DNA from 4 places in the Paenilisteria weihenstephanensis genome. Region 2 is predicted to be linked to each of the others. Evidence: predicted binding sites of a transcription regulator. Region 2 holds the regulator's gene; each other region holds the start of a gene.

Region 1 (8,317 bases), 1.0 Mb from region 2:
TGTGCAATTCCGCTGCCTCTTATGCCGGTATAACCAACGTACTGTGCGTTTTTCACGCCCCACTTCTGTTCGATTTTTTGATTGTCGGTGTTGCGTTTATTGTTGTTATTTTGAAGGGATACGTTATTTCCGGTGACGGAGACGTAATTGTTGGCTGGGCCGTAGCTGTCAATTCCGCCGTCAAGCATCATGTCGGGTGCGACTTTGTTCGCCTTGGCCGCGTTATAATGATAGCCGCCGTAGCGTTCCATCCAATCGATAACTTTGTTGTTGCGAATATAAATTGGTGACTTGGCTGAGCCGTTTCCTTGGTACAGGCTGATTCCGGAGCGACCTGAGTTCTTCACGGTATTTCCGTCAATTTGTAATCCATCTGTGTAGCTTGCGGTAATTCCACCTTGTAGTCCTGAATTAAGTATTTGATTATTGGCAATTTTCACGTTTGTCGCCTTTGCTACGCTTAATACGGATGATCCTACTTGATTGGCGTTTAAAATCATGTTTTGGACCGTGATATTGCTTTTTGTTATTTTTTTGTATGTGGCGTGATAGTTTGCGGTCGATTCTGCTTTTGGAACGGAGCCGATTTCGAGTAGATTGTTTTGGTACACGTTTGTATTGTGTTTCGTGAAATCGTATTTGGGCATCGTTGGATTGTACTGTAGCGTGAAGTTTCGCAGATTCAGGTTGTTCACCGTGGTTATGCCTTTGCCTGTTTCTGTTGTCATCGGCCCATTGTTCAGCGTGATTTTGGAGTCGGCAGGGTTCGTGCTTACTCCGAGTATTGTCACGTTTGATTTCAAGATAATACTTCCTGTCACTTCAAAATTCCCTTTTGGGATCGTAATGGCTGTTTTGGATTGGTTGATTGCATTTTGGAGCACTTGTGTATTGTATATTCTGATTTCTGGTGTGGCTCCGGGTTTTAGATTTAATACGGCTGCTTTTGCTTGATTGCTTTGAAGGAATAGTCCCCCGATTAAGACCATCGCAAAGCCCAGAAGCAGTAGAATCTTATTTTTCATGTTCACTACCTCCTAATTCCTAACACTTTTATGTCTTGCTTCAATCTGTTTGCCCGTTCTTAATTCTATGTAAACCTTCGTGTAATTGTGAACACTTTGTGACGAAAAATTGGACAAAATAAAAAAACGAGCAACAGCGCCAAATTTCTAGCGTTATTACTCGTTTTTAGTATTATTTTTTACTTTTGAAATTTATTTATCTGCATTGCCTTCTGAACCGTGGATTGCTTCTGGTTCTGTCACTGCACTGCTTGTTGTTTCTGGCTCATCAGCAGAACGTGGTGCTGAAACTGTCGCGATAACTTCTTCGCCATCAGTAATCACTGTGTAGTCAGCGTTTTTAGCTAGGTCTGCTACTGTGATTGCATCGCCAATGTCAAGGTTTGTAATATCTACTTCTACTACTTCTGGTAATTTGTCTGGTGTTGTAGCAACAGTTAGATCGTATAATACTTGTTGCAAGACTCCACTAAGCTTAACGCCTTTGGACTCGCCTACCAAGCTGATATTTACAGTCGCTTCAACTTCTTCGGACATATCTACCGCAAGTAAATCGATATGCTCAATGTCACCTTTTAATGCATCTGTTTGGTAATCATGTAGTAATACGTTTAATTTCGCTCCGTCGATTGTTACTGAAAATACGGAATTACGGCCATTATCTCGAACTGCTTTAATGAACGTTAAAGCGTCAACGGATACTGGAACGTTTTCTGCTTTGTAACCATATATAACACCTGGAATTCTACCTGCATTACGGATAGCTGTTATGTTCGAATGCGGTTTTGTTTCTCTTTTTTGGACTTCTAATGTTGTTGCCATGAAAAATCACTCCACTCATTTTATATTGTACACTTCCATCATATACCCTTTTGCCTCAAAAATGAAACGATAAGGGTCTTTCTGACTAATAATTCGACATTTCCCTGTAAAGCAAGGTTTATAACTTCATATATTAAGGTAAAGAGAGGAGAAACCTATTTACTTTGTGTGAACGGGCTTTCATCACCCAAAATCTGTATCATAGCGCTTACACATTTTCTATATAACACTTTTTCGAAACTTAGTCGTTCAAGGTTTCACAAATGAAAATATCATGTTATACTGTACTAGTAGATTGTATTTTTTGAAGGAGGAATTTAAAAATGAAAGATCATCAAAAAATCATTTTAGTCGGGGATGGAGCTGTCGGTTCTAGTTACGCCTTTGCTTGTGTGAATTTAAACATTGGGCAAGAATTCGGGATTATTGATATAGATAAGGATAGAACGATTGGGGACGCGATGGATTTAAGTCACGCGGTACCTTTTTCAGCGCCTAAGAAAATTTACTCAGCGAATTATAGTGATTGTCACGATGCGGATATCGTTGTTGTTACAGCTGGTACGGCGCAAAAACCTGGTGAAACTAGACTGGATCTTGTGAGCCGTAATATACGTATTATGAAATCGATTGTGGACGAAGTTATGGCGAGCGGATTTGACGGTATTTTCTTGGTAGCGTCGAACCCAGTGGATATTCTTACTTATGCGACTTGGAAATTCTCTGGTCTTCCAAAAGAGCGCGTGATTGGTTCTGGTACGAGTCTTGATACGGCGCGTTTCCGGATGTCGATTGCGGATTTCTTGAAAGTCGATGCGCGTAATGTCCATGGCTATATTTTGGGTGAGCATGGCGATACGGAATTCCCGGCTTGGAGCCACACAACGGTTGGTGGTCTGCCAATTACGGAATGGATCGATGATAGTGAGCAAGGCGCGATGGATACGATTTTCGTGAGTGTTCGTGACGCGGCTTATGAAATCATCAACAAAAAAGGCGCAACGTTCTACGGGATTGCAGCAGCACTTGCCCGGATTACAAAAGCGATTCTGAATAACGAAAACGCGATTTTACCATTGTCTGTATATATGGATGGACATTACGGCTTGAACGACGTGTACATTGGTGCGCCAGCTGTCGTGAACCGCAAAGGTGTTCGCCACGTTGTTGAGATGAAGTTGAATGATCAAGAAAAAGAACAAATGGCAAACTCCTCGGCTACTTTGAAAAAAGTGCTGGATGATGCGATGAAAGATTATTAATAAAATGCTTCGAGCGCTGAATTAGGATTCAGCGCTTTTTTTGTGTTTTCTGGCGGAGTATGCTATTTTAATGTCATAACATCATAAAAATTAGGAGGTAATGGAACATGATTTCAACAACAACGCCGAGTGTAGATGGCAAGCAGATTGTGGAATATAAGCAGATCGTTTTTGGAGAGGTAATTACTGGGGTTAACTTTATGAAGGATATTGGCGCAGGATTGCGTAATTTCTTCGGTGGACGCTCGGAGGGTTATGAGCAAGAACTAGTAGCGGCTCGTGAGGAAGCGATTCGCGAAATGGAAGAGCGTGCGGCGAAACTGGGCGCGAATGCCGTAGTTGGCGTGGACATCGATTATGAGGTACTTGGTGCTGATAATGGGATGTTGATGGTGACGGCTTCTGGGACTGCGGTTGTCGTAGCGTAAAACGAAATCTATAACGAAAAATCGCGTCTTGTCTGGGAAATTAACTCCTAAACAAAACGCGATTTTTATTTGACGGTCCCGACGGGATTTGAACCCGCGATCTCCTGCGTGACAGGCAGGCATGTTAACCCCTACACCACGGAACCTTTCTTGCTGCACCATTTTTGGCACTTCCTTATTAAAACATGTTTCAGCCTTGAGGTCAAGCGTTTTCGGGAGTTTTATCAAAAAAAGAGAGCTAATCGCTAAATTCAGCTCTCTCAGACGGTATAAAAGCCGCTTTTTGTAACTTAGTGGGTAAAGCCGTGTGTTTTTTTCGGATGCTTGTCCGCACTCGGTAGGATATGTGATTTCTCTAGTTTTTCGATCGTTGCTTTTAGATCGCGAACGAATAGTAGCGCGGAATCGTAGCTGAAATCGCCTTTGATAACGACGCGTAAAACAACCATTTCTTCTAGATCTGCGGGCATTGGATACGCCGGAACTTGCCAGCCGCGCATCCGCAAGAAATCAGACAAGTCATAGAGATCCCATTTCACATCTGCGTCTTCTTTTAAAGTCCATGCGACAACTGGTAATTGCTCCGCTCCGTTCACAATTTCGAACATGCCTAGTTTTTCGAGTTCTTTTGTGATGTATAGGGCGGCTTTTTGCGTGCGGGAATGGACTTGGCGGAAGCCTTCGAAACCGAGTCGCAGGAATAAGTAATATTGGGCAACGATAAGGCTCGCGGGACGTGAAAAATTGATAGCCATGGTTGGCATGTCGCCGCCTAGATAGCTGACGTTGAAAATAAGTTCTTTTGGTAGCCATTCTTTGTCTTTCCACACGACCCAACCGACGCCAGGGTATACCAGACCATATTTGTGCCCGGATGTATTGATGGATTTGACGTTATCGAGGCGGAAATCCCATTCTAAATTGGGTTCCATGAATGGGGTGTATAAGCCTCCTGACGCTGCATCCACGTGAATATACACTTTCACCTTACTTGTTTCGTTATAGGTCGTGATCGCCTCGTCCAGAGCTTTGATGTCATCGTAACGGCCTGTGTAGGTTAATCCCATGATGCCGACGACGCAAATGGTGTAGTCATCGATGAGGTCGATCGCTTTATCTGGATCAAGCGCGAGGCATTCTTTTGTAACCGGGACTTCGCGCAATTCAACATCCCAGTAGACGCCAAATTTCTCCCAAACGACTTGGTATGCGGAGGAAATGATCATGTTTGGACGTTTACTCATGTCGAGGCCGAGTTCGCGCGCTTGTTTTTTCCAGCGAAAAAGTGCTGCCATTCCGCCGAGCATGCAGGCTTCGGATGAGCCAACCGTCGACGTACCAATGAACTCATCTCGTTCATCTGCATTCCACAGGTTTGCGATAATGTTGACGCAACGCTCTTCAATTTCTGCTGTTTGTGGGTATTCTGATTTGTCGACCGCATTTTTATCAAGCGTGTTCATGATTAGTTGCTGCGCTTCTGGCTCCATCCACGTCTGTACAAATGTCGCTAAGTTCTGGCGAGCGCTTCCCTCATCGCGCAATTCATCCATGATAAAATCGTACGCAGCACCTGCTGGCATTGTATCTGCTGGAATTTCATAGCGCGGTAGTGGTTGTTCGGATAGCCCTTCCCCATAAAATAACCGTATTTCATCGTGCTTCGAGTCTTTTTTATTTCCTCCAAGTAACGCCATTTTCTGGTCATCTCCTTTTTAATGTCATCATAGTTACCATAGTCTCTTTCGTCTCGTGGCAAACCTCAACGGAAAATTCCGCGCAAAAAGAGGAGAAAGCAAGTCTATGCTTCTCCTCTTTTAAAGTCAATGTATTAACTCGGCCAAAATACTGGTGATGATGACCGAAGTTATTGTTACTGTTGAAAAACCTGCGATGATCATCTTCGGTAAAATTTGACCTTCAATTGCCGCGATTTCTTGTTCGTTTTCACCAACACTTCTCGCGGCTTCCTGACTCAAAATCATTGTTCCTGGGAACCCATATAGTGTCGTGAGCCCAATCGCGATGGACATTGAAAGACTGTACCCGAGGATTTTCCCCATGACGGCGGAGAATGCGACGCTTCCTGTTACACCTATGGCGAACGCGATGCAAAGTGGACCGATAAGTGCGATTAGATCGTCGACGGAGGATGTCGCTAGCGGGCCGAAAATAATGATTAAAATAGCGAGCATCATAAGGCCGTAAGCATCGATTCCGCTTAGAATGTTCGGTTTGAAAACGCCAAATGCGCGTAATAGGATACCAAGTAGTAAGGCAACGACGAATTTGTTGAGAACGCCGTCCGTGATGTTGTTGACGTAAGCTGCGAGTACTACTACGACGCCGACTACGAACAGGGTTCCAGCTGTTGTTTGTAACGCTTTTGGCAAGATCGTTTTGCCTTCTTCGTGATGCTCTTCAGCTTTTACAACTTGAAGTGTCCCTGCGCGATATTCCCCTTTTAAACGGTTCGCTTCTTTTCGCAAAATGAGGGATGTCAACGGGAAACCAATCAAGCCCTGGAACGCTGCAATTAAAACTGGGAAAACAGCGACAAGCATAAGACCTGAAGCGAGCGCGGCATCTTGCACGATGATGACTGAGATTGTTCCCCCGCTGATCGCGCCGATTGCTGCAATGACAAAATTTTGATCTAAGAAAAAAGAACCGATTAAGAATAGGAAGGCAACGATACCAAGTACCGCCGCGACTCCGATTACAACTGTTTTCCATTGTTTTTTTAGTTCGTCGAGGCTGATCATGGTTCCGATGTGGACAATGATGAAGCCAACAACCGTCTGTCCAAGCGCGAGTAGGGATGAACTTGTTAGCAGATCTTCTGGGAATATATTTGTTTTAAATCCTACCAGGAAAATGATCGAAGCGACGAGTAGTGAGGAAATGAGTGATTTTGTTTTTTTAGAAACGTAGTCACTGATAACCCAAATAAGCATGATAATCGTAAAAGCTGTCACTGGATTCATGATTAATTCCCCCTTTTTGTTGTGTTTTTAGTTTTTATTCAATTGTATGATAACTGAAACCGAGGCCGTGTACTTCAGACACCGTATAGGCGATGACAAAGGAATGTTTGTCGTAGGAGTTAATCATTTTGAGAACCGCTGGATATTCCCGACTTTCAAGAATGACCATCAGCATTGTTTTATCGCTCCCCGTGTATCCCCCTGATACAGAGAAAACTGTGACGCCACGCCCGACTTCTTCGAGCAAACCAGCTTTGATGTCTTCCATTTTTTTCTCGCTCATAATCATTACGGCTTTACGTTTTTTGAGGCCTGTCTCCAAGAAATTCATAATTAGTGCAACTAAAATCAATGAGAGAATCGCGAATAAAAATTCTTCTACTCCGAATACGAAAATATTGAAAATAACGATAATCGAATCGACTAAAAATAAGCCTAGCGATGTGTTCAAATTGAAATATTTTTTAAAAATAAGTGGCGGTATCGTCGTCCCGCCGCTAGAAGCCTCAATACGATAGAGAATCGCGACTCCAATTGCAAAAATCATGCTGCCGAATATGACCGAAAGTAAGCGATCTTGTGCCAACATGACTTCTGGGATTACTGCGAGCGACAATGGTAATAGTAAACTTCCTAGGAAAGATCTAATAAATACGGCCCTGCCTAGAAAAATGAATGCTAAAATAAGCATGACTACGTTCAAAACTAGTACTGTTATCGCAATATTAATGCCAAATGCTTGCTCCACTAGGATTCCGATACCACTTACGCCACCTGCTGCAACATGATGTGGCGCTAGAAATAGGTTGATACTGGCACCAATAAGCCCGATAGAAATCGCTACTAGGAAAAATTGTTTTATGATATGTTTCATTCAAACACCTTCTATTCTGATTTAGTTTTCTCATCTTCCAGCTTACGAAGGTTCCTGTTATACCGCTTGTTTACTTCGTTGCTACCTGCTTTATAATTTCGTACGCTAACGCTGCCGCCTTTTCTAATTCGCGAATTGGAATATATTCGTGAATGGTGTGAATTTTTTCATAGCCGATCGATAAGTTGGTCGTTTCTTTTCCGTGTTCGTTTAAAACATTAGCATCGCTACCGCCACCACTGATTTCATGTTTCGCTTCCATGCCTAGGTTTTCCATTGCTTCTGTGGCGATTTTGACAACCTTTGTTTCGGCATCAAAGTGGAACCCGCTGTAGCTTTTTTCAACGTTTATTGTAATAGCTCCGCCCATTTCTGTCGTTGCCTTTTCGAATAAATCTTTCATATGCTGTATTTGTTTCTCGTAGGATTCCATCTGGATCGAGCGAACTTCTGCAACGAGGCGTACCTGCTCCATCACAACATTAGTCGCCGTTCCGCCTTCGATGGTACCAATATTCGCCGTTGTTTCGGAATCAATGCGTCCTAGTTTCATTTGGGACATAGCGGAAACTGCGATAGCGAGTGCCGAAACACCTTTTTCAGGCTCAACTCCTGCGTGTGCCGCAATCCCGTCAATGACAATTTCAAGCCTCGCTTTGGTCGATGTGCCTATTGTAATGCTGCCGACTGGACCGCCTGTATCTAAAACAAAACCATAATCCGCTTCGAGCAGGCTCATGTCAAACGCTTTAATTCCGATAAGGCCGCTTTCTTCTCCAATTGAAATCACGAATTCCAGCGTCCCGTGCGGCGTGTTATTTTCCGCAATCAGTTGAATCGTTTCGATCATTGCCGCGATGCCAGCTTTATCATCCGCGCCCAAAATCGTGCTCCCATCTGAATAAATGATATCATCTTT
Region 2 (8,317 bases):
CAAAAAAAGAAAAGTAGCATTTAATAATATTACTTTTGAGTCGGGATTAGAAGTGATATATATTTGCGGCTATTGATTATTCGGAGGAGGACAAACATGAATAGAAATATAGTGTTTTATGGTATTTTTACTATTTTAGTAGTCTTATTACTGGTATCATTTCTTATGAATTGGATTTCGAGTGTGTTGCTAATGGTCGGTGTCTTAATTTTGATACTGATCAATCTTTTATTCAGGCATTTAGAAAAAAAAACTACATAGTGGAGGATTGAGAGAAAATGAAAAAAATAATTACGATTATACTTGTAGGGGTACTTGTTGGTTCAGTGTCAATGCCAATGGGAGCGCGGGCGGATAATTTAAATGAAATCATTTATTCAGATTCAGATATCTCTATATCACAGGAAAATAAAGATACTTTTGTCGTAATAGACAAAGATACTAAAGAAGAAAGTGAAATAGCTGTGGATATTGAAAATAAAACTGCGGAGCTAACTGATGAAGACGGTTCAATAACTGATGTCAAATATCAGCAAAAGCAACTTGATAATACTATTAAAACAGATATTATAATAGATGGTGAAAAAGCAGGAACGATCAATGTGTCAACAGAAAATGAAGTGGCTCCTAGGTTATTAATGGCAAGTTCAAGTAGTGCTATGAAATTAGTTACAACTAGGAACGTCACGACAACAATGACTCAAGTTAATAAATCAAGTGCCGCTCTTGTAGTGATTGGTTTAGGTTTAGTGCCAGGTCTAGGATGGGCGGCTGCAGCTTTTTCTGTATATGGAATTGTTAGGGAGTTCAAAGGTAAAACGGCCTATGTAACAATCAAGCAATACGCAAACAATTATCAATATAGAAATGATTTATACGTTTACAAAGATAGTAAGAGAACAAAATTACTAAATAAGCAAACTGGTATTCCACAAAGACATTTTTCTTAAACAGAAGAATTTGTTTTTGAGCTTGAGTCATGATAGAAAAAACAGGATTTTCCATCTATTTATAATGGGAAATCCTGTTTTCGTTATTCCTCGAGTTCCTCACTCAAATTCGTCCATTCTTCCATTAAATCCTCGCTCGATTGCTTCAACAAATCAAGTGCTTCCGTTCGTGCATAAGCAGCTTCATGATCTTGATAAACAGCTGGATCCAGAAGTTCTTGCTCAATCTCGCTAATTTTGAGATCCGTCTTTTCCATCTGTTCCTCGATCTCGTCAAGCTTGCGTTTCTTTTGGCGCATCACTTTTTGCTGCTCTTTATCGAGATGATAGGCTTGTTTATTCGTCGCGAGTTGTTTTTCTTCAGGATGTGTTTTCTGCTTTTCTAGCGCATCTAATCGCGCATGCTCCTTCTGTTCCGCCAATTTTTCTTGATAATAATCATAATCCCCAAGATAAATCTGTGCATGTTCAGGATGCATTTCCACAATTTTAGAAGCAATCCGGTTGATAAAATACCGGTCATGCGATACGAATAAAATGGTGCCTTCAAAATCGATCAACGCGGCCTCGAGAACTTCTTTGCTCTCAATATCCAAGTGATTGGTAGGCTCATCCAAAATGAGTAAGTTCGCGCCGACCAAAGTTAATTTTGCAAGTGCCACACGGGCTTTTTCGCCACCGCTCAGCGTATTCACGACTTTTAAAACATCGTCATCGGAGAATAAAAAATTACCGAGCGTCGTGCGGATCGCTTGTTCATTCAAATGCGGATAATCATCCCAAAGCTCATGCAGAACCGACTTATTCGAATTTAACTTCGCCTGTTCTTGATCATAGTACCCAATCTGAACATTAGCACCAAAACGATACTCCCCAGAAAGCGCGGGAATATCACCAATCAACGTTTTGAGTAACGTCGATTTCCCAATCCCATTCGGCCCAACTAGCGCGATACTTTCATGCCGCTTCATATCGAATGTCAATTTCTGTGAAACACGTTTATCCACCGCATAGCCAATCGCCAAATCCTCGACGAATAACACATCTTTACCACTATCACGATCAAATTGGAAACCAAAATGCGCCGTTTTTTCACTGCCTTGCGGTCGATCTAAGCGATCGAGTTTCTCCAATTGTTTACGACGACTTTGCGCGCGTTTTGTTGTAGAAGACCGAACGATATTTCGCGCAACAAAGTCTTCCAATTTCGCAATTTTATCTTGCTGTTTATCGAATTCTTTCCATTGCTGTTCGAGTTTTGCTTGCTTTTGAACAAGGTAACGCGAGTAGTTGCCGACATAGCGATCGATCTGCGTACGGCTAATTTCGTACACTTGATTCACGACCTTATCCAGAAAATAGCGGTCATGAGAAACAATAAGAAGCGCGCCTTTATAGTTTTGCAAATAGCTCTCCAGCCAAGAAAGCGTGGCGATATCTAAATGGTTGGTCGGCTCATCGAGAATGAGAATATCGTGTTTAGCGAGAAGTAATTTCGCCAAAGCAAGACGCGTTTTTTGCCCACCGCTAAGGGAAGCAATCAATTTCTCATAATCCTCTTCGAAAAAGCGTAAACCGTGCAAAACCGAGCGAATATCCGCTTCATACTGGTAACCGCCTTGCTCTTTAAACGCGTGCTGCAATTGATCATATTCCTTTAACGTCTGTTCATATTGCTCCTTGTTATCATAAATAGCAGGATTACCGAGCTGTTCCTCCAGTTTTCGCAAATCCTGCTCCATCGCTTGAAGCCCGGTAAATCCAGACAACATCTCATTCCAAATCGTTTTCGTCGACTCAAGCCCAGTATTCTGCGCTAAATAGCCAATTTGAACATGTTTTGGCTTTGAAATCGTACCGCCATCATAACTAATTTGCCCCGCAATAATTTTTAAAAGCGTTGATTTTCCCGCACCATTACGGCCAACCAGCGCGATTCTGTCATTTGTCTGAACCTCTAATTTTATATTTTCTAATATCGTTTCAGCGCCAAAATTTTTGACGATCTGCTGTACTTGTAAAAGTATCATTGTATATTTCTCCTTCATCATATCTCTATCTTCCTAGTTTATCGTAAAGGAGCTATAGAAGCAATGATATAAGAAAGGAACCGCTTACTATCATTGAATTCACAATCTCGACCTTGTGAAAATACTAGCAATATTACATTTGTTGCTGTATAATTGTATTTGAAACGTTATGTCACAAAATAGTAACATAATATGTGAGCAAAAACATTGTGAATCCTATGTGAAATGTTTATAGTAAATAAGCAAGCATGTGAAATAAACAACGATAGAAAAATGCGCAATCATTTTTTACTGTAGGAGCATGTTTTGTCACACAAGGATAAGGTTTTAAATTTGATCGTTGTCCAGTTAAAATCAAAAGGAAGAAGGGAAACAAACATGATCGAAGAAACGGGCAAGATCCCACAAGCAACAGCAAAGCGTTTGCCACTGTATCATCGCTACTTAAAATATTTGCATGAGTCAGGCAAGGAACGAGTATCATCAGCTGAATTAAGCGAGGCTGTGAAAGTTGACTCAGCAACCATTCGTCGTGATTTCTCCTATTTTGGAGCACTAGGTAAGAAAGGCTATGGCTATAACGTGTCCTACATTTTGGATTTCTTTAGCAAGACACTTAGCCAAGACAAACAGACAAACGTAGCTATTATCGGTGTTGGTAATTTGGGGACTGCACTTTTACACTACAATTTCATGAAAAATAATAATATAAAAATCGTCGCAGCATTTGATGTTGACGCCAATAAAGTTGGAACAGTGCAACAAGATATTCCGATTTACCATCTTAATGACATGCAAGATCTATTGAAGGAAAATAAAATCGAAGTCGTGATTCTAACGGTACCATCCGATGAAGCGCAAACGACGGTGGATCGCCTGCTTGAAGCTGATGTCAAAGGTATTCTAAACTTTACACCAGCGCGTATCAGCGTTCCAAAACATGTCCGCGTGCATCACATCGATTTAACAACCGAATTACAAACATTGATTTACTTCCTAGAAAACTATCCAAATAAATAATAAAACGAGGCCAGACATCATGTTTGGTCTCATTTTTTGATAAGGGGGCAGATTAGATGCTAACAGAAGTGTTGAAGAAAATAAGAAAATGGCTCTTTGTCAATTGTTGGGGTGAAATATCGAGGTACAAGCTAGGGAAATAGTGGCTTGTACCTCTTTTTAGCCTACAGAAATGTCAAAATTTTTGATAAAGTGCTGGGCAAGTATTTTGGCGCGGAACCGTGAAAAGTTTTGATAGCCATAAGAAGTACGCTTGATGACCTTGGTTCGGTTGTTAATTCCTTCTACGAAACCATTGGACAGATGTGGGTAAATGAAGGCATTGATGATTTCTGTTTCCCAGCGTCGGAAAGTACCGATAGCTTTTATGAATTCTGGAAGCTGTTTGTCTTGTACGAGTTGATAGAAATCGTGTAAGGATTGACGAACGTCGCGGCGTTCTTGTGCTTTATTGGCATCAAACCAAGCCTGATAGGCTTCCTTGATGGTGTAGGCGGTTTGTAGATCAGGGTGCAAGCTTAAGTAACGGCGAATGATGCTTTTTTGCGCTGTATCCAGCTTATGAGATCGCTTGAAAAGGAGTTTTTGTATCCGTTTCCCGTGTTTTCGATCTTTTTCTGAAAAACGCTGTTGGACACGAACGCGGACTTTATTCAGCGCCCAATAGATGTAGCGAGAGAAGTGGAAAGAATCGGCAATAATAACTGGTTTGTCAAGAGCTTGTTGCACAGCGTTTTTGAAGGTCGAGCTCAAATCCATGATAACCATCTCTACCTGATGCCCGCGTTCTCTTAAATAACGTTGAATGGTTTTGGCGCGACGGTTTTCTAAGATATCAATGGGGCGACGAGTCATGGGGTCAGCGATAATGAGTTGGAATTTGCCTTTGTCGGTATCTCCCTTGAACTCATCGATAGCGATGACTTTAGGAAGAGCGACGGGAGGCGTGGAAAAGGCTTCTGTACGCGCGTCGAATAGGCGCATAATTTTAGGTGCGGTGGTTCCAAACGTTCTGGCAGTATAGGTAAAGGAGGGGGCAGAGATACTATGGAAAAGGGCTGCTTGATGCCAAGATGTCGAAAAACGCTGATAGCGTGCCACAAGTCCTTGATTTTTTTCATCAAATGATTTTCCGCAGGAACAAGCATATCTGCGTTTTCGATAGTGCACATAGACACGTTTTTCTGCGACTTTTAGATGTTGGAAAGTGTGCGTACGATAGTCTTTAATGCGATCTGTCCGTGTTTTACAAGAGGGGCAGGCATGTTTTTTTCGTTTTAGTTGGATATGAATGTGGCAGATATGATTTTCAATCGAATAATCAAGAAGTTGGATGTTTTTATTTTCTAAACCGATGAGTTGTATGATAAAATGGTCTGGCATGGTAATATCGCTCCTTTGGATTGGGTTTCGTCACTTTTATCTTAAAGGATTTTGATATTACTGTGTATTTTTTTGTCTTGAAATGAGAACAAAAAAATGCGGAGATAGATTATTTTCTACCCCAACATTTATTATAGAACCAAGAAAATAGTGGCGTGGGGTAAATCTCAGCCGAAAGTAAAGGCATTGGTGTTAGAAGGGTCACTCGCAAAGCAACAAGATGTGGATGATTTATCTGATTTAGATATCAATATTTGGTATGACGGAGATGTCCATTACGGCAAAAACCGAGATTGGCTTGTTGAAATTGGCGACGTACTCATCGATACCCAACTACATATGGAAACTCCCGCTGGAAACATCGCGACACAATTAGTTCTTTTCCAAAATGGCGTGAAAGTCGATTTTTCATTTTGGCCAATTTCTTTGCTTGATAATCCCTTTCCCTACTATGAAAAGTTAGAAATCCTGCTTGATAAAGACCAATACGCAGATAAAATCCAATTATGTCTACTTGAAAAGAAGTGGGAACCGATTACAAATGCCACGTTCGATCAAATTGTAAATGAATTCTGGTTTGAATTACACTACGTGGCGAAGTTTATAAAACGCGAAGATATCTGGTTCGTTCAAGACATTCAAGCAGGAATCCGTGAAAATTATTTATTGCCATTGCTAGAAGAAAAAGCAAGAATAGAAGGACAAGAAATATCATTTTCAGGACGTAAAATAGAGAAATGGACATCGAAACCGATTGTTTCAAAATTCCCAGCTATTTTCGCAGATTATACAGTTGCGTCGAATTGGCAAGCAATGTGGGAAGAAATCACGTTATTTGAAGAAGTTTCCCATTTTATTGCTTCAACATACCATTTTAGGCTACCAACAGTTAAAATAGAAGGCATGAAGGCGCTACTTTTGAAAATACAGGAGGATTAGGATGCTTACAAAAAAAGAAATAACAGAAATCAGATTACAGAAACTTGGGATGAATCAGCCATATAAAGATCCAACCGCATTTATGCAGCAGGCGATCGCACTACAATCGCAAAATCATCAACCGGCGCTTGTGAATTTTTTGCAGCACGTGGATATGACTTGGGAAGAAGCAGAAGCGTTTTTTGAAGAGCAACATGTGATTAAAATATGGGCAAACAGGCTGACATTACATACTTTTTTAATCAGTGATTGGGAGCTAGTTTTTCGCGTTTTTGGTACGAGAACCAATATAGTACATCGGATTTGTAAAAAAGAGGGCGTTGATCTAGCGGCAGTTTTAGCTCAGATGGATGCGCTCGGACGGAAACAAGAAATCGTTAGCCGTAAAGAATTAGAAGCGATTATTGGCGATTATTCCGCGCAAGTGACCTCGTCGATCATTGCCCAAGCGGCGATGCAAGGTATTTTCCGATTGTTACCATCGAGCGACACGATTCGAAATTATACCCACCGGATTTGGCTGGGAGATTTTGAAGAGTGGGAGGCGGAGCAAACGAAGGATCTGGAAGCGATGATGACGCTGATACGCCGTTATTTAGCAGGTTATGGCCCCGCAACATGGAACGATTTCAGGCATTGGAGCGGACTAAATGTTGGTGAAATAAAAGCAGCGACACTGAAATTAGAGGATGAATTAGATACATTTACTTTGGACGAGGAAACCTACGTGATGCTAAAAAATGATAAACCGCTGATTCAGGAAAGCCGCGTATTTCTAACAGGAAAATTCGATCAGGCGGTAATAGCGTATAAAGATCCGACCTGGATTATGACAGAAGCCCAGCGTAAATCAGCTTGGACGGTGAACGGGCATTGTTCCGCCATTATAGTAGCCGAAAATCGGGCTGTTGGACTTTGGAAATACGAATGGAAGAAAAAAACGTTAGTATTCACCGTTTCTTATTTTGAAGAAGCGTGTTATGAGGAACTTGTGAAGCGAGAATTAGAACGATTTGCCATGCGATTTGGGAAACAATCAATAGAATTTGAATATAAGGGTCTGCAAAAATAAGATTCTGCTTGGGATAAAAGGTTCGAAAAGGAAAATAAATAGTTGTTTCTTGTTCTGCAAAAATGTGCTATAATTAGTTATATTTTAGAAAGCGGATGGGAGGTGTTTTATGTGGATTTTGAAAGATTTCTTTTAACTGACACTAGTGAATTTTTTAAGTTTTCTATAGAATTTGAGGATATAGCTTATCTTTTGTTAGTTGATACTTTTGCAAAGGCTGAAAAAAGCTTCGGAGAAAGAATTTTTGAGGATGATTTTGTACCTAATGATAATCATATTCTTGTTAAGTGTGGTATTAGACGTGAACTGACGATAAAAGAAAGAGAGTACATACTTTCTTTTGTTGAGGGGCTACTTAGTTTTAAGCCCAGTATTGATTATCTAGTTGATTTCTTTGATGTAGATGTTGATTTGGAATCTGGTTATCCAGAAGGCGATGGTATCATTGATTTAGTAGAAAGAATTAATGAATTATTTGAATCAAATATCGTCATTAAGGATGCGTCAACGATTAATAATATCATACAAAAATAAGGGGGAAATATATTATGAAAAAATTTAATAAGATTATTTGTGTATTGGCGGCTGTTATTTTGTTGTTTTCATTTGGAAATGTAGCAGAGGCAGCATCTAGTGCTACTGTGGATTTGGGAGATGGCTATAAAGCTCGTATCGATCGACCGCACGATACGAAAACAGGTAAATGGCACGGGCATGTGTATAAAGGAAATAAACAAATAGGTTCAGAAAATGTTGATGGAACTAAACATGATGGAAAGACATTTAAAGATGTTCCTAAAAAGAAATTAAGTAAGCTTAAGGATTCTAAAAAATGGAAAGAAGCTAAATCTAAAAATGATAAATTGGTGAAACAAAGAAATAGTCAATCATCGTTTAGTAATTTTTTGAAATGGTTAGGCAAT
Region 3 (8,317 bases), 910 kb from region 2:
GAGAAAGTTTTATTAGTTTACATAATAATATTATGAGCAATTAACTCTATTTATAACTAACAGCTATAAACATATCAGCATCTTGCTTCATGAATACTTTTTCGCCATGATAAAATATATCGATATCAGTCGACTCAAAGCCAGTACTCGCAAGCCATTTTTTGAGTTCATTTGCATCAAAACCATTATGAACAGTAGGATGATCAATGCGTTCATTTTTATCAAAGTCAACAATAATTAGCTTTCCTCCATCATTTAAAGTTCCATACAATCTTTCTAAAATGAGTTTAGTATCTGGAATATGTAAAAGAACCAGCGAAACTAAAATAATATCCGCTTTGGTTGCACTAACGTCCTTCGTGAAATCTGCAACTAATGTCCGCGCATTTTGAATATTAGTTTGTGCTATTTTATCACGGATTATCTCTACCATGCCTTCTGAGGAATCAATTAGTGTAATGGAGTTCACCAGATCCGTTAGCTGTAAACCAATTAGTCCAGTTCCACTTCCATAATCGATGAGTGTTTTATTTTTAGCTTCCATCAATTCTTTCTTTACTCTGCTGGCAACGATATTAGCGAGTTCGATCCGGCTTTCTGAATCATAATTTTTTGCCATTCTTTCAAAAATATTATCTTCCATCTGTAGTCTCATCCTTTACTTTGTCGTTTTATTTTTTTCAAACAGCCATATGATTAGTAAACATCCTAATACTTCTATTGGGATACTTACAATAAACCATAAAATAGTTCGCGGGAAAATCTCATAATAGTAGTACATTGAAACTGTTAGCCAAATAAATAGTAGAATATACTTTACGATGCTTCCCAAGAAATCACCTCTTACATCTGTGTTGTAGCTATTTAGATTTTGTTCCTTAAAAGAAAAACCTACCATTCTTTACGAATAGCAGGTCCTTAAGAATCACTTAAAACGTGATTTATTTTTTCACTTGATTCATAACTTCTTCAACAAAGTTGTCTTCTTTTTTCTCTAATCCTTCGCCGACTTCAAAGCGAACGAATGATTTGATTGTAGCGCCTTTTTCTTTAACAAATTGGCCTACAGTTACGTCTGGATTTTTAACGAATGGTTGATCTTCTAGGCTAATTTCGCTAAGGTATTTCGTTAAGCGACCTTCGACCATTTTTTCAACGATGTTAGCTGGTTTGCCTTCGTTAAGAGCTTGCTCTGTAAGGATTTTTCTTTCGTGCGCAATTTCGTCTTGAGAAACGTCATTACGAGAAATGTATTTAGGATTAATTGCTGCAACGTGCATTGCAACATCTTTCGCAATCGCGTCATCAGAAGTTCCTTCAAGAACTACTAATACACCAATACGTCCACCCATGTGAATGTATTCGCCAAATGCGTGATCAGCAACTTTTTCTTTAATTTCAAAACGACGAAGAGAAATTCTTTCACCGATTTTTTGGATTGCTTCATTGATGTAGTCTTGTAAAGATTGCCCATTAGGCATTTCCGTTTTTAAGGCTTCATCTAAGTTATCTGGACGAACAGTTAGTAGTTGGTTTGAAATGTCTTGTACTAATTGAATGAATTGGTCATTTTTAGCTACAAAATCTGTTTCCGCGTTGATTTCAAGTACTGCAACATGTTTGTCATTGCTGACAACACTTGTCATACCTTCTGTCGCGATACGATCTGATTTTTTAGCAGCTTTCGCAATACCTTTTTCACGTAGGTAGTCGATTGCTAAATCCATATCTCCATCTACTTCTACTAATGCTTTTTTACAATCCATCATACCTGCACCAGTTTTTTCACGTAGTTCTTTTACCATTTGAGCTGTAACGTTAGCCATTTACAATTCCTCCTAATATAAAATTGTTTGAAAAAAGGTGATAAGAGATTGCCACTTATCACCTTGTTAGTTTTAAATCATATCTTATGCTTCTGTTGTTGGTTCTTCAGCAACTGGTGCTGCAGGTTTTTCTTCAACAACTGGAGCTTTTACTTCTTCAACAGGAACTTCTTGCTCTTCACCTTGGTTTACTTCGATGATAGCATCAGCCATTCTAGCAGTTAAAAGTTTAACCGCGCGGATAGCATCGTCATTTGCAGGAATTACGTAATCAATTTCATCTGGATCACAGTTTGTATCTACAATACCGATAATCGGGATGTGTAATTTACGAGCTTCTGCAACAGCAATACGTTCTTTACGAGGGTCAACGATGAACAAAGCATCTGGAAGACCTTTCATATCTTTAATACCGCCTAGGAATCTTTCTAATTTCTCTTGTTCTTTCTTAAGTAGAACAACTTCTTTTTTAGGAAGGACTTCGAAAGTACCGTCTTCTTCCATTTTTTCGATTTTCTTAAGATGTTTAATACGTTTTTGGATTGTTTCAAAGTTTGTCAATGTTCCACCTAACCAACGATGGTTAACGAAATATTGACCTGAACGGATCGCTTCATCACGTACTGAATCTTGCGCTTGTTTTTTAGTTCCTACAAAAAGGATTGTTCCACCGTCAGCAGAGATTTCTTTCATGAAATTGAAAGCTTCGTCTACTTTCTTAACAGTTTTTTGTAAATCGATAATGTAGATACCGTTTCTTTCTGTGAAGATATATTTCTTCATTTTTGGGTTCCAGCGACGTGTTTGGTGGCCGAAATGTACCCCAGCTTCTAACAATTGTTTCATTGAAATAACAGGCATGTTATTCCCTCCTATGGTTTTATTTTTGCGGATTTTCCGCCCTCCGCGTGAATCAACCAGACAAAGACTTGCAAGCAAGCACCTTTTGTACTGTCCTCAACGCGTGTGTGATTTAACACTGTTTTCTATATTAGCATAAAAACCTTCGTATGACAAGTAAATGCAACGTTTATCTTACAAAATAGCGAAATGTTTTCTCTTATTCGTGCGTATGTCCAGAAAATGGTGTGTACACATTGTCATACTGCAGGTGCATCATCATTCCGTTGGTCGCATGGTCCAAGTTATGGCAATGATCCATCCAAATTCCTGGATTATCAGCTTTAAATGCGACTTCATATGTCTCACCAGGCTTTACGTTTAGAGTGTCTGTCCACCAAGGACTACCCGTTGTCGCTTCCCCATTACGCGTCAGAACAAGCATGGTATGTCCGTGTAAGTGCATCGGGTGGTGACCATAACTCCTATTGATAAACGTCGTCTTCACTAGATCCCCCTCACTGACCATGAGCATCGGTGTGTTTGGATAAAGCATGCCGTTAATCGTCCATAAATGATGCACCATACCGTCGAAAAAGGCTAACTTACTGTCAAATACCATCGTAAATTCACGATCAAATCCACGAGATAAATCTAATCCTGTTGCTTTTTGTTCACCGTATTGCTCCGGTTTGAAAACTTCTTTTGGAATATCATGAGAAGCTTCGGTTGTTCTCGTCGTCGATTGGAATTCCCATCCTCCTGCCTCATCTTTTGCATCAAATAACCGCACTGCATGATTTGGCATCGTGAATGTAATATCCATGCGTCCGCCAGCTGGCACCTGTAAGTACGTATCTTTTAGATTTGTTGGTCGATAGATGGCGTTCCCGTCAATCGCAGCCACTTGATACGAAGCTCCGTTCAGAATGATTTTTTGTGGCTTATTATGTGCATTTCCAAGACGGATTCTGACTTTAGTACCTGGTTTTACAGTTTTCGGCAAACTTCCATTAGCTGATAGTAGTGCGCCATCTTTATCTATATATTTCGGAGCAACGAAGCCCACGATTTCGAGTTCATTTTGTGTCCTGTCTTTTGGTTCAACAACGAGCGACCCAAATAAACCATGACCTACTTGTTCGGAAGACTGACTGTGAGAATGGTACCAAAATGTCCCCACTTTATCCGCTTTGAAACGGTACGTATGACTCTCCCCAACCCCGACTGCTTTTTGCGAGATATCCGGGACACCATCTTCTGAGATCGGTACGTCATATCCATGCCAATGAATCGTAACGCCATCCGCAATATCTTTGTTCATTAAAGTTACCTCCACGACATCCCCCTGTTTTACGCGAATCGCAGGCCCGGTCATTTCTCCATTAAAAAGCCATACTTCTTTTTTCGTCCCATCAGGAACCGTCATCCTTTTTTTTGCCGCTGTAAAACGATAGCGCTTGGTTACGTCCGCTTTACTCGGTCCAGTCAAGGTAGTTACATCCGTTTGATTCTGCAATTTCGTCGCATTTCCACCGCCCCAATCCATAATCATATCTTGCCCATCAGCCTTCATTTCATTTGCGTTCCATATGAGCGACACGGAAATAAAAGCAAGAATTGTAAAGACACTACCAACAATAAGCCAGCTACGCTTTGCTCGATCTGCCAGCCATTTATTCCATGCATATAATAGAAAGAATGCGAAAATTGGTACACCAAAACATTCGAAATATTCCCTAACGCTCGGAAATGCAGGTATTTGGAAAGCAATCATAAAAACAGCAAACCAAGATATGAAAATCGCATACCGTTTTGTCACCGTTCGCCAGCTCGTGTGTTCCCGAAAAATCAAGACTAGCAAAATTGGAGACAAAACCATTGGTGCTAACATCCCAAAAATTTGCCGAATAAATTCCCAACCAATAGTCAGGCTTGCAAGTAGCGCAACGGCACACCAAGCTATGAAAAAAAAGCCATTTACGATAAATAAAGCTCTGGTACCTTTAAAGAAAAAAACTGACCAAATAACTGCCATTGCCACCAGTATAAAAATAGAACTCCCAAAAAACATCATATACATCTGTATGTAACTCCTTTTTATCTATATATTGTCATTTCTATTTAAGTATACTACAAATTGCACAATCTTTCTTAGCAATCGCTAGTAAAATTATGTTATACCGTTGAGAAAACAACGTAGAAAATCACGCTATTCTCTTATTTTAACTATGTCAAAAGGTGTGCTAGTCTCTTTTTAGATATGCCTATTTTCCCATTTTAAACACTAAGTGAATGTTTTCACAAAAACAACTAGACAAAGACTTTGTGAAGTGTTACACTTACTTTATAAATAAGAAACACAAAAAAAGGACGGCGAGTCGACCGCCGCAATTTTTTTGAAATAACAGGGACATTAAATGTCACGAGAGGACGTTTTTAGTCCCAATATCATTGGAGGGTTCAAAAATGGCAATGAAAGAAAAAGCTGTAAATGAAGAAGTAGAAGTTCAAAAGGTAATTGATAAATTAGCAAGTAATGGACAAAGCGCACTGAAAGCATTCGCTGACTTTGACCAAGAAAAAGTAGATAATATCGTTCATGCAATGGCACTAGCTGGTCTTGATCAACATATGCCTCTTGCTAAACTAGCGATTGAAGAAACTGGTCGCGGTATTTATGAAGATAAATGTATCAAAAATATTTTTGCAACAGAATATATTTGGAATAGCATTAAAGCAGATAAAACAGTCGGCATTATCCATGAAGATAAACAAACCGGTGTTGTTGAGATTGCAGAACCAGTCGGCGTTATTGCTGGGGTAACTCCTGTAACTAACCCAACTTCTACTACACTATTTAAAGCTATCATTGCTATTAAAACACGTAACCCAATCATTTTCGCATTCCACCCAAGCGCTCAAAAATGTTCTTCTGAAGCCGCTCGTGTTGTTTATGAAGCAGCAGTTGCAGCAGGCGCTCCAGAACATTGTATTCAATGGGTTGAGAAACCATCACTAGAAGCGACAAAACAATTGATGAACCATAAAGATGTAGCGCTCGTGCTTGCTACAGGTGGTGCAGCAATGGTTAAATCAGCGTACTCTACTGGTAAACCTGCTCTTGGCGTTGGTCCTGGTAACGTTCCAGCTTACATCGACAAAACAGCGAAAATCAAACGCGCAGTAAACGACCTAATCCTATCTAAAACTTTCGATCACGGTATGATTTGTGCTTCTGAACAAGCTGTCATCGTCGACAAAGAAGTTGCCAAAGCTGTAAAAGACGAAATGGAAGCGAACAAATGCTACTTCGTTAAAGGCGCTGAATTCAAAAAATTAGAAAGCTATGTTATCAATCCTGAAACACACGCGTTAAATCCAAATGTTGTAGGTAAATCCCCTGCTTGGATCGCAAACGAAGCTGGATTCAAAGTTCCAGAAGATACAAAAATGCTCGTAGCTGAAATTAAAGGTGTGGGCGACGATTACCCACTATCTCATGAAAAACTAAGCCCAGTCCTAGCTTTCATTGAAGCGAAAGACCAAGCACAAGCTTTTGATCGTTGTGAAGAAATGCTTGTATACGGTGGTTTAGGTCACTCAGCAGTTATTCATTCAACAGACCGCGAAGCACAACTAGCATTCGGTTTACGTATGAAAGCATGTCGTATCATTGTGAACGCACCATCTGCTCAAGGCGGAATCGGCGACCTTTACAATGGCTTCATCCCTTCCCTAACACTAGGTTGCGGATCTTACGGTAAAAACTCTGTATCACAAAACGTTAGCGCAACAAACCTTTTAAATGTGAAACGTATCGCAGAACGGAGAAATAATATGCAATGGTTCAAACTGCCACCAAAAGTATTCTTTGAAAAATATTCTACACAATATCTACAAAAAATGCCGAACATCGAACGCGTATTCATCGTAACTGACCCAGGAATGGTGCAATTCAAATATGTTGACGTTGTTATCGAACACTTGAAAAAACGCAGTAACAATGTAGACATTCAAGTATTTGCAGACGTAGAACCAGATCCATCTGACGTAACTGTTTATAAAGGCGCAGAACTAATGAAAGACTTCAAACCAGATTGCATTATCGCACTCGGTGGTGGTTCCGCAATGGATGCTGCCAAAGGTATGTGGTTATTCTATGAACACCCAGAAGCTTCATTCTTCGGTTTGAAACAAAAATTCTTAGATATTCGCAAACGTACATTCAAATATCCTAAACTTGGTGAAAAAGCGCAATTCGTTGCCATCCCTACTACATCTGGTACTGGATCTGAGGTTACTCCTTTTGCGGTTATTACAGATAAAGAAAACAACATTAAATACCCACTTGCAGATTACGAATTGACTCCAGACGTAGCAATTGTCGATGCACAATATGTGATGACAGTTCCAGCTCACATCACAGCTGACACAGGTATGGACGTATTAACACATGCGATCGAGTCATACGTATCCGTAATGGCAAGCGATTATACTCGTGGATTGTCTCTACGTGCCATTGAAATGGTATTCGAATCATTACGCGCTTCCGTTCTTGAAGGTGACGAAGATGCTCGTGAAAAAATGCATAATGCTTCCGCTATGGCTGGTATGGCATTTGCCAACGCTTTCCTAGGAATTAACCATAGTTTAGCTCACAAAATCGGACCTGAATTCCATATCCCTCATGGTCGTGCGAATGCTATCCTTATGCCACACGTTATTCGTTACAATGCAACAAAACCTAGAAAACATGCGTTGTTCCCAAGATACGAATCTTACCGCGCAGACCAAGATTACGCACAAATTGCTCGCGTACTAGGGCTTCCAGCTTCTACAACAGAAGAAGGCGTGAAATCACTAGTTGATGCAATCATCAGCCTTGGTAAAGATTGCGGAATCGAAATGAGCTTGAAAGGTCAAAACGTTGACAAGAAAGCATTCGACGCAGTGGTTGATACACTTGCTGATCGCGCGTTCATGGATCAATGTACGACTGCTAACCCAGTTCAACCGCTCGTTTCCGAGTTGAAAGAAGTTTATATGAACGCTTATAAAGGTGTTTAATTTATAACTATATAAAAAAGAACAGCCCCTCCCTCGGGCTGTTCTTTTTTTATGCTACAACTTGTTTACATAATTAAATTATCGTTTACTACGCCCAAATAAGCAACGATATATACAATCCAACCAATGTGATAAATAAAACTGGCAGTGTGATGACAATTCCAATTTTAAAGTACATTACCCAACTTATTTTCACATTTTTTTGAGCTAATACGTGAAGCCATAAAAGTGTTGCTAAAGAACCAATTGGCGTGAGTTTAGGTCCTAAATCAGATCCAATAACATTGGCATAAATCAGCGCTTCTTTCATGATACCTGTAAAAGGAGTATGGTCAATCGCAAGTGCATTAATCATCACGGTTGGCATGTTGTTCATGATGGAAGACAGAATCGCAGCAATGAATCCCATCCCAATCGTACCCGCGAATAATCCATAACTACCGATGTATTCCACTGCACTGGCTAACACTTTTGTAATCCCTGCATTTTGTAGACCATAAACAACCACATACATGCCTATCGAGAAAAATACAATACTCCAGGGTGCTCCTTTAACAATTTTTTTGGCGTTGACAGCTCTA
Region 4 (8,317 bases), 1.1 Mb from region 2:
GGGATGAAGTCATTGATTCAACACCTGAAAACGCAGGAATTTAATCGGATTCGTGTAGGCGTGGATCGTCCTGTGAACGGGGATATTATTAATTATGTGCTCGGCGATTTTCCGAAATCGGAACAGGCAGATATTATCGAGGCAATTCAGAAGAGTGCGGATGCCGTCGAAGCTTGGTCAAATAAGAGTTTTACTGAGGTTATGAACCAATTTAATTAGGAGATAATCGCCGGACTTTTTCGGCGTGTAATTTAGATGGAAAATTCAGAAAAAAGGAGGCCTTTTAGTGTGAAAGGATTGCAACAGCTTGTCTATGAACAAAAAGATATTCGTGGCGTTATTAAGGAATTAGAAGAGAAGGGGAAATCACAATTAGTAACGGGGCTTTCGGGTTCGAGTCGAGCGTTATTTGCCAGTGTTATTGAGGGCGGGACGCAGCGGCCAGTTATTTTTGTGACACATAATTTATATCATGCTCAGAAATTATATGATGATTTATCGACACTTGTTGACGCGGATCGTCTTTACTTATATCCAGCCGATGAGTTGATTTCGTCGGAACTTAGTATCTCAAGCCCAGAACTTCGGGGGCAACGTGTGGAGGTACTACAATTTTTGCTGTCTAGAAAACCGGGAATCGTGATTGTGCCAGTGTCTGGGATGCGCAAAATTTTGCCGCCGGTTTCGATTTGGGAAAAGTATAATATTTCGCTTGTTCAAGGCTCGGAAATTGATCCAGAAGCGTTGCAGAGCCAGCTTGTAACGATGGGATATTCGAGAAGTGACATGGTTAATACGCCCGGTGAATTCAGTGTGCGTGGTGGGATCATCGATATTTATCCGATTACGGAGGAACACCCGATTCGGATGGAATTATTTGATACGGAAGTGGAATCGTTACGCTTTTTTGATGTGGATTCGCAGCGTTCGATCCAGTCGGTGGAAGAGTTTAGATTGGTTCCTGCGACGGAGATTTTGCTGGAACCGGCATTTTTCCCTGATTTGGTGAAGCGGGTGGAGAAGAAATTGGCGGCGACGCTGAAGCAGATGGCGGGCGAGAAGGAAAAACAACAACTCGTGGAGAACTTGGAAGAGGATTTGGAATTGCTTCGTGACGGGCAAAAACCAGACATGTTTTTCAAGTACATCGGATTATGCTATCCTGATCCAGCCTCATTGCTTGATTATGTCCCGCAAAATTCGATTTTGTTATTTGATGAGTTTGCGCGGATTCAAGAAACGGATGAGCGACTAGAAAAAGAAGAAGCAGAGTGGCAAACGGAGACGCTAGAACGTTTGGAGACGGTTCGTGATACGAAGATGAGTCATAATTTCCGAGCGCTTTTGGAGACGGATCGGTTGTCGCGTGTTTATTTATCGTTATTCCAAAAAACGCCGAACAGTGTGCGGATTGCGAAGATGACGAATATTGTTTATAAACAAATGCAACAATTCCATGGTCAGATGAGTGTTTTGAAGACAGAGATGGATAGCTGGGCGAAAAATAACTATGCAGTCGTAATTTTGGCGCCGTCGATGGAACGTGCGAAGAAAATGAAGCAAACACTTGAAGATTACGAGATGGAAAGCGTTATTTTAAAAGATGAGTCAGAGGTTCCGAAGTTTGGCCAGACGCAATTTGTGTTGGGAAGTCTTCAGAATGGATTCGAATTACCGCTTGCAAAAGTTGTTTTTATCAGTGAGACAGAGCTTTTTAATAAGAAACAGCAGAAGCCGAAGAAACGCCAAAAGTTGTCGAATGCGGAGCGTATTCAGAGTTATTCGGAGCTGAAGGTTGGCGATTATGTCGTTCACGTGAATCACGGGATTGCGCGCTATGTAGGGATGGAGACGCTCGATATTAAAGGCGTGCATAAAGATTATTTGCTGCTTATGTATCAAGGTGAGGACAAATTATTTATCCCTGTAGAGCAGCTGGAGCTCGTGCAAAAATATGTTGGTTCGGAAGGTAAGGCGCCGAAGTTGAATAAGCTTGGTGGCGCGGAGTGGAAACGTGTGAAAACGCGGGTTCAGGCTTCTGTGCAAGATATTGCGGATGATTTGATTAAGTTGTACGCGGAACGTGAGGCGGAGCGCGGTTATGGCTATAGTCCTGACGGCGAAATGATGCGTGAATTTGAGGATGCTTTTCCATATCAAGCGACGGAGGATCAGCTGCGTTCGATCATGGAAATTAAGAAAGATATGGAACGCGAACGGCCGATGGATCGCTTGCTTGTCGGGGACGTTGGTTACGGGAAAACGGAAGTCGCGCTACGTGCGGCGTTTAAGGCGATGATGGACGGGAAGCAAGTGGCATTCTTAGTGCCGACAACGATTCTGGCGCAGCAACATTATGAAACAATGAAAGAACGATTCCAAGGTTTCCCCATCGAGGTTGGGTTGCTAAGCCGATTCCGAACGCGCAAACAACAAAATGAGACGCTAAAAGGTTTGAAGTCTGGACACGTGGATATAGTAGTTGGAACGCATCGCCTGCTTTCAAAAGACGTGGAATATCATGATTTAGGGTTCCTAGTTATTGATGAAGAACAGCGATTCGGCGTGACGCATAAGGAAAAAATCAAGCATATAAAGACGAAAGTAGATGTGTTGACGCTTACTGCGACGCCAATTCCGCGGACGCTACACATGTCGATGCTCGGTGTTCGTGATTTGTCTGTTATTGAGACACCGCCGGCCAACAGATTCCCAGTTCAGACATACGTTGTGGAGCAGAATAATGTGCTGATACGTGAGGCGATTGAACGAGAGCTCGCGCGTGACGGTCAAGTTTTCTTCCTGCATAATCGTGTGGATTCGATTCTTCAAAAAGCAGATGAGATCAAGATGTTGGTTCCCGATGCACGTGTTGCTGTAGCGCATGGTCAGATGTCGGAAACGGAGCTTGAGTCTGTCATTTTGAGTTTCCTTGAGGGCGAATATGATGTATTGGTCACAACGACGATCATCGAAACGGGTGTGGATATCCCGAATGTAAATACATTATTTGTTCAAAACGCAGATCATATGGGACTTTCCCAACTGTATCAATTACGTGGTCGTGTCGGTCGTTGGAACCGGATTGCCTATGCGTATTTCATGTACCAGAAGGATAAAATTTTGCGGGAAGAGGCTGAGAAAAGGTTGCAGGCCATTAAAGAATTTACGGAGCTTGGTTCCGGATTCAAAATTGCGATGCGCGATTTGTCGATTCGTGGAGCAGGTAACATTTTAGGATCTCAACAGCATGGCTTTATTGACTCGGTTGGTTTTGATTTATACTCGCAAATGTTGCAAGAAGCTATTGCAGCGCGTCAACCTAAGGATGAACATGAGAAAATTGTTCCTGTTGAAATCGATATTACGGTGGATGCCTATATTCCAGAGCATTATATTCAAGATGGTCGCCAAAAAATTGAGATGTACAAGCGTTTCCGAACGGTTCTTGATATGGAGGATCTAGAAGAATTGCGTTCAGATATGACGGATCGCTTCGGCGAATATCCCGAGCAAGTCGAATATCTATTCACGATTACCGAGCTGAAAGTATATGCGATGCGGGTTGGGATTGAGTCGATCAAGCAAGAGGCGACGAAAGTTACGATTCAATTCTCAGAAGAGGGCACGCAAAATATGCGCGGTGATATGGTGATGCAAGTCATCGGTGAATATGGTCGTCAGATTGGCGTGGGTATGGACGGTCAGCAGCTGAGAATCACGGTTAATGTGGGCGCGAAACCACTTCAAGAATGGCTATTCGAGCTAAAAACGTTGACGGATAAACTGTCGGAAGCGAAAAAAGAAATAGCAGAATTAAAAACAGAGTAATGTGATACGAAATTTATTGATAGAGGCGGTGACGTACAAATGGCTCAAAAAACAATGCAGAACTTAATGAAGGGCGCTGTTTGGTTAACACTTGCGTCACTGCTTTCTAAAATACTAAGCGCTGTTTACCGAATCCCTTTCCAGAACATGGTTGGGGATATCGGTTTTTATATTTTTCAACAAGTGTATCCGATTTATGGGATTGCGATGACGCTGGCGCTTGCTGGGTTTCCGATTATTGTCTCGCGGATGATAGCGGAAGAAAATGATCCCGAAAAACGAGAAACAATTTTTCAATCAGCGTTACAAGTTATGATTGGTGTTGGACTCGTGTTTTTTATCGCGATTTTCTTCGGTGCCGAGTTTATTGCCCGCGTCATGGGAGACGTTCATCTGAGCGTATTGATTCGCGTCATTAGCTTTGCCTTTCTACTCATGCCGTTTTTAGCAAGTTTACGCGGCTTTTTCCAAGGGCATGAACAAATGATGCCAACCGCGATATCCCAGACAATTGAGCAGCTCGTGCGCGTTGTTATTATTATCGGTGGCGCGACAGGAGCCGTAGCACTTGGATGGAACCTCTACATGACTGGTGCCGTAGCGATGAGCGGAGCAGTGGTTGGTGGCTTAGGCGCGTTCGGAACTTTGCTATATTTCTACGTACGTAACAAACCTGAGAAAATTAAGTTTACTAAAAAATGGGCCAGTCCTGCGTTTGTGAAGCAATTTCTGGCACAGAGTATCGCGGTTTGTACGACTAGTGCGATGTTAATCTTATTTCAGCTCCTCGATTCCTTCCAAGTTTACCGTCTTATGCGTTCATCTGGAATCGACGCAGCAACAGCGAAGTCACTAAAAGGAATTTACGATCGCGGTCAGCCGTTGCTACAACTAGGTTTAGTATTATGTATGGGGCTCGCATTAGCAATCGTACCAATGATCACAGCGGCAAAAGCGCGTGGCGAAACGAAAGAATTACGCCGTTCCGTACTCTTAATCATCAAGCTAACAATCCTGCTTTCAGGTGCCGCCACACTCGGCCTAATCGCGATTATGCGTCCGACAAATCAGATGCTCTTTGAAACAGCCTCTGGAACTGGCGTTTTACAAGTATTCATTTTATCGCTGTTTCTAAGCTCGCTAATCGTCACCATGAGTAGCATTTTGCAAGGATTCGGAAATATGGCCGGGCCCGCCGTCGCCGTTTGCGTCGGACTTGCCGTCAAACTCGCAACAAACGCCATGCTCGTTCCGCGATTTGCCACATACGGCGCATCATGGTCAACCGTCATTGGGCTCGGCGCGACACTTATCATCTGCTACATACTGCTAAAGCGCCAACTCCCAATCCCGTTCATCCGTAAAAACATGATCGGCTGGGCATTACTAGCTTTTGCAGCGATGATCGTCCTCCCCGTTTTCTGGGAAGCATTCTGGCCATTCACAAGCCGCATCGGCAGCGCAATCCAAGCCTTACTCGGAGCGCTCATCGGAGGCGTCATCTTTTTCTATTGCCTCATCAAATTCAAGTTACTCACAACACGCGATCTAGTATTCATGCCATTTGGCTCGAAACTGCTATGGCTCGCCAACAAAATTCATAAAAGATAGTTGCAATTCCTTACCAATCATGCGAAGATAAAGATAAATTTCACTGACAAAGGATGGATGCACTTATGGCAGATTCAATGCGTTTAGATAAGTTTTTAAAAGTATCACGATTAATTAAACGGCGTACCGTAGCGAAAGAAGTTGCCGAAAAAGGCCGCATTTCCGTTAATGGCACCGTTGCAAAACCAGGAACGAACGTCAAAGCAGGCGACGAACTTGTCATCAAATTTGGACAAAAAACAGTCACTGCTCAAATTGATCGCTTAGAAGAAAACGCACGCAAAGAAGTCGCGACAGAAATGTACACGATTTTAAAAGAAGAACGCAAAGACGAAGAATAAATAGGGAATCGAGTTTGAGACGCACGATGGTTTCAAGCTCTTTTTTCACATTTTGAGGAGGAAAACCAATGAAAGCCATCATGTACGTTGCTCACGGAAGCCGCCTACCCGAAAAAAACCGCGAATTCCGAGTTTTTGTAGAAAAAATCATGCAGAAAAGACTAGAATCATGCCAAAAAATCGCTTTTCTAGAAAAAGAAGACGAAACCATGGTGCTCGTTGGGGGAGCGATGATCAGAGCAGGAGCAACGGAGATTACAGTCGTGCCAATGCTCCTATTCCCAGCGATGCACGCTACAAAAGACATTCCAGAACACGTTGCAAATCTGCGCGCAAAGCATCCAGACGTGGCTTTCCGAATCGCCGACACATTTGGTGCTGAACCAGAAACAATCGCCGTCGCAGCATCACGAATCCGCGCCGCCGATCCAGGCCCAGACGCGAAAATCCTCGTTATCGCTCATGGAAGTGCCTCCTACGCTGAACCACGAAAGCAGATGGAATCGGTTGTCGCGCAACTCGGCAATAATGTTTCGCTAGGCATGCTTCACGGCGAGCCGAATTACAAACAAGTCGCCACGGAACTGGCCGCTACAAACCAAAACATTTACTGGATGCCATATTTCCTTTTCAAGGGCCAGCTCGTCGATAAAATCCGCGCAGGAATCACCGAAGTAAGCGAGGCGTGGCGCGAAACAGACTGTCTCAATCTAGATCCAGAGCTCGCAAACGCAGTCCTCCGCAAAATCGAGGAAGTGAGTCCATGACAAACGTTGGCTATCCAGTCCTCCTCCAACTCACAAACAAAAAAGTCGCGATCATCGGCGGCGGCAAAATCGCAACCAAAAAAGCACATAATTTGCTTCCAACTGGCGCTACGATAACAGTTATAGCACCAACGTTTACCGAAGAACTACAACAAATGCCCGTCCAGCGAATCACTGGAAATTACGAAGCATCGCACATAAAAGACGCGCTCCTCATTTTCTGCTGCACAAACGATCCAAAAGTAAACGCGCAGATCACGCATGACGCATTACCACACCAACTAGTCAACGATTGCACAGATAAATCCAGATCCGACTTTTTCAACATGGCAACCGTCCAAAAAGAAGACCATCTGATCGCGATTTCCACACACGGCAGTAACCCAACTAGATCCAAGGAAATCCGCAGAATAATCGAACGGAGCGCTGATTTTTAAGCGCTTTTTCAGTGTTTTCCCTAATATGGTATCTTACCGAACTCCTGTATAATTAAGACATCTAAATTCGCAATCATTTGTGCATTAATTCACAAAAAACAGGAGGAAAAAACATGCCCAAACAAAAACTACTCATGATCGGCAACGGAATGGCTGGCGTACGAACGATCGAAGAAATACTAGACCGCGACCCAGAAAAATACGACATTACAATCATCGGCGACGAGCCACATCCAAACTACAATCGCATCATGCTATCTAATATTCTACAGAACAAAATGACGCCATCCGAAATTATCCTGAACGACGAAACATGGTACGCATCCAATAACATCACGCTACATACAGACGAAAAAGCGATATTAATCGATCGCCACACAAATACAGTCACCACAACAAAACGAAATATTAGCTACGATAAACTTATTTTAGCGACTGGATCAAGAGCATTTATCCTCCCAATTCCAGGCGCCGATTTAGAAGGTGTTCTCGGATTCCGAACAATCGCCGACACTGAAAAAATGATAGAAACCTCTAAAAAATATGAACGAGCTACCGTCATTGGCGGTGGTCTACTTGGCTTAGAAGCAGCACGTGGCCTTCTTGATCAAGGTATGGATGTCACCGTTATCCATCTCGCAGACTGGCTGATGGAAACCCAACTCGACGCCAAAGCAGGTGAACTTTTAAAAGCAGATCTAGAAAAACAAGGCATGAAATTTCTCATGCAAAAAGCGACCGCGAAAATCATTGGGAAATCGCGCGTCACAGGTTTGGCATTTAAAGATGGCACACAAATCGAGACGGACCTCGTAGTCATGGCAATTGGTATCAAACCAGAAATTGAACTAGCCCAACATGCCAATCTACCGACAGGGCGCGGCATCGTAGTTGACGACTTCCTGAACACCGCCGATCCAGATATTTTTGCCGTTGGAGAATGCGCGGAACATAATGGTATCGCGTATGGTCTTGTAGCCCCACTTTACGAACAAGGAAAAGTACTCGCCGATCATCTTTGCGGCATTGAAAACAAAGGCTACCGTGGCAGTAAAATGTTCACCCAACTTAAAGTTTCTGGTTGCGACCTTTTCTCAGCTGGCGATATCAAAGAAACAGCAGACATCAAAGGCGTCACCATTTTCAATAGCATCGAAAACAAATATAAAAAAATCTTTATGCGCGATGAAAAACTAGTCGGCGTCGTGCTTTACGGTGATACAACAGAAGGCAACCGTCTTTATAATCTACTCAAAAAAGAAGAAGAACTAACCGACTTCACGCTCGTTTCACTGCTCCATAAATCAGGCGAATCAGAAAACGTGAGCGT

Evidence for each region. The regulator Rex, encoded in region 2, represses fermentation and respiration genes when NADH is low (regulators of the CRP and FNR family bind a similar motif). The targets are predictions, from matches to a motif close to TTGTGAAATATTTCACAA.
Region 1: UE46_RS00990 (L-lactate dehydrogenase) is a predicted target of Rex. The motif match lies at 2,093-2,110, and genes of this name have one in related genera.
Region 3: adhE (bifunctional acetaldehyde-CoA/alcohol dehydrogenase) is a predicted target of Rex. The motif match lies at 4,956-4,973, and genes of this name have one in related genera.
Region 4: nirB (nitrite reductase large subunit NirB) is a predicted target of Rex. The motif match lies at 7,065-7,082, and genes of this name have one in related genera.

Annotation. Positions count from the first base shown of each region.
Region 1 covers NZ_CP011102.1:220,962-229,278, reverse strand. Annotated here, with positions in the region: gene UE46_RS01000 (right-handed parallel beta-helix repeat-containing protein) at 1-1,025, opposite strand, end outside; gene UE46_RS00995 (50S ribosomal protein L25/general stress protein Ctc) at 1,218-1,847, opposite strand; gene UE46_RS00990 (L-lactate dehydrogenase) at 2,171-3,109, shown strand; gene UE46_RS00985 (putative heavy metal-binding protein) at 3,217-3,537, shown strand; tRNA gene UE46_RS00980 (tRNA-Asp) at 3,611-3,683, opposite strand; gene UE46_RS00975 (glutamate decarboxylase) at 3,828-5,234, opposite strand; gene UE46_RS00970 (hypothetical protein) at 5,361-6,524, opposite strand; gene UE46_RS00965 (YitT family protein) at 6,559-7,398, opposite strand; gene UE46_RS00960 (M20/M25/M40 family metallo-hydrolase) at 7,469-8,317, opposite strand, start outside.
Region 2 covers NZ_CP011102.1:2,607,654-2,615,970, reverse strand. Annotated here, with positions in the region: gene UE46_RS12730 (hypothetical protein) at 279-950, shown strand; gene UE46_RS12725 (ABC-F family ATP-binding cassette domain-containing protein) at 1,034-2,980, opposite strand; gene UE46_RS12720 (redox-sensing transcriptional repressor Rex) at 3,359-4,000, shown strand; gene UE46_RS12715 (ISL3 family transposase) at 4,160-5,383, opposite strand; gene UE46_RS12710 (aminoglycoside 6-adenylyltransferase) at 5,534-6,322, shown strand; gene UE46_RS12705 (DNA glycosylase AlkZ-like family protein) at 6,324-7,394, shown strand; gene UE46_RS12700 (hypothetical protein) at 7,506-7,928, shown strand; gene UE46_RS12695 (hypothetical protein) at 7,943-8,317, shown strand, end outside.
Region 3 covers NZ_CP011102.1:1,694,671-1,702,987, reverse strand. Annotated here, with positions in the region: gene UE46_RS08255 (class I SAM-dependent methyltransferase) at 47-643, opposite strand; gene tsf (translation elongation factor Ts) at 942-1,826, opposite strand; gene rpsB (30S ribosomal protein S2) at 1,911-2,687, opposite strand; gene UE46_RS08240 (multicopper oxidase domain-containing protein) at 2,887-4,749, opposite strand; gene adhE (bifunctional acetaldehyde-CoA/alcohol dehydrogenase) at 5,136-7,736, shown strand; gene UE46_RS08230 (arsenic transporter) at 7,825-8,317, opposite strand, start outside.
Region 4 covers NZ_CP011102.1:279,226-287,542, forward strand. Annotated here, with positions in the region: gene pth (aminoacyl-tRNA hydrolase) at 1-219, shown strand, start outside; gene mfd (transcription-repair coupling factor) at 289-3,831, shown strand; gene UE46_RS01285 (putative polysaccharide biosynthesis protein) at 3,871-5,442, shown strand; gene UE46_RS01290 (RNA-binding S4 domain-containing protein) at 5,520-5,783, shown strand; gene UE46_RS01295 (sirohydrochlorin chelatase) at 5,852-6,550, shown strand; gene UE46_RS01300 (precorrin-2 dehydrogenase/sirohydrochlorin ferrochelatase family protein) at 6,547-6,987, shown strand; gene nirB (nitrite reductase large subunit NirB) at 7,101-8,317, shown strand, end outside.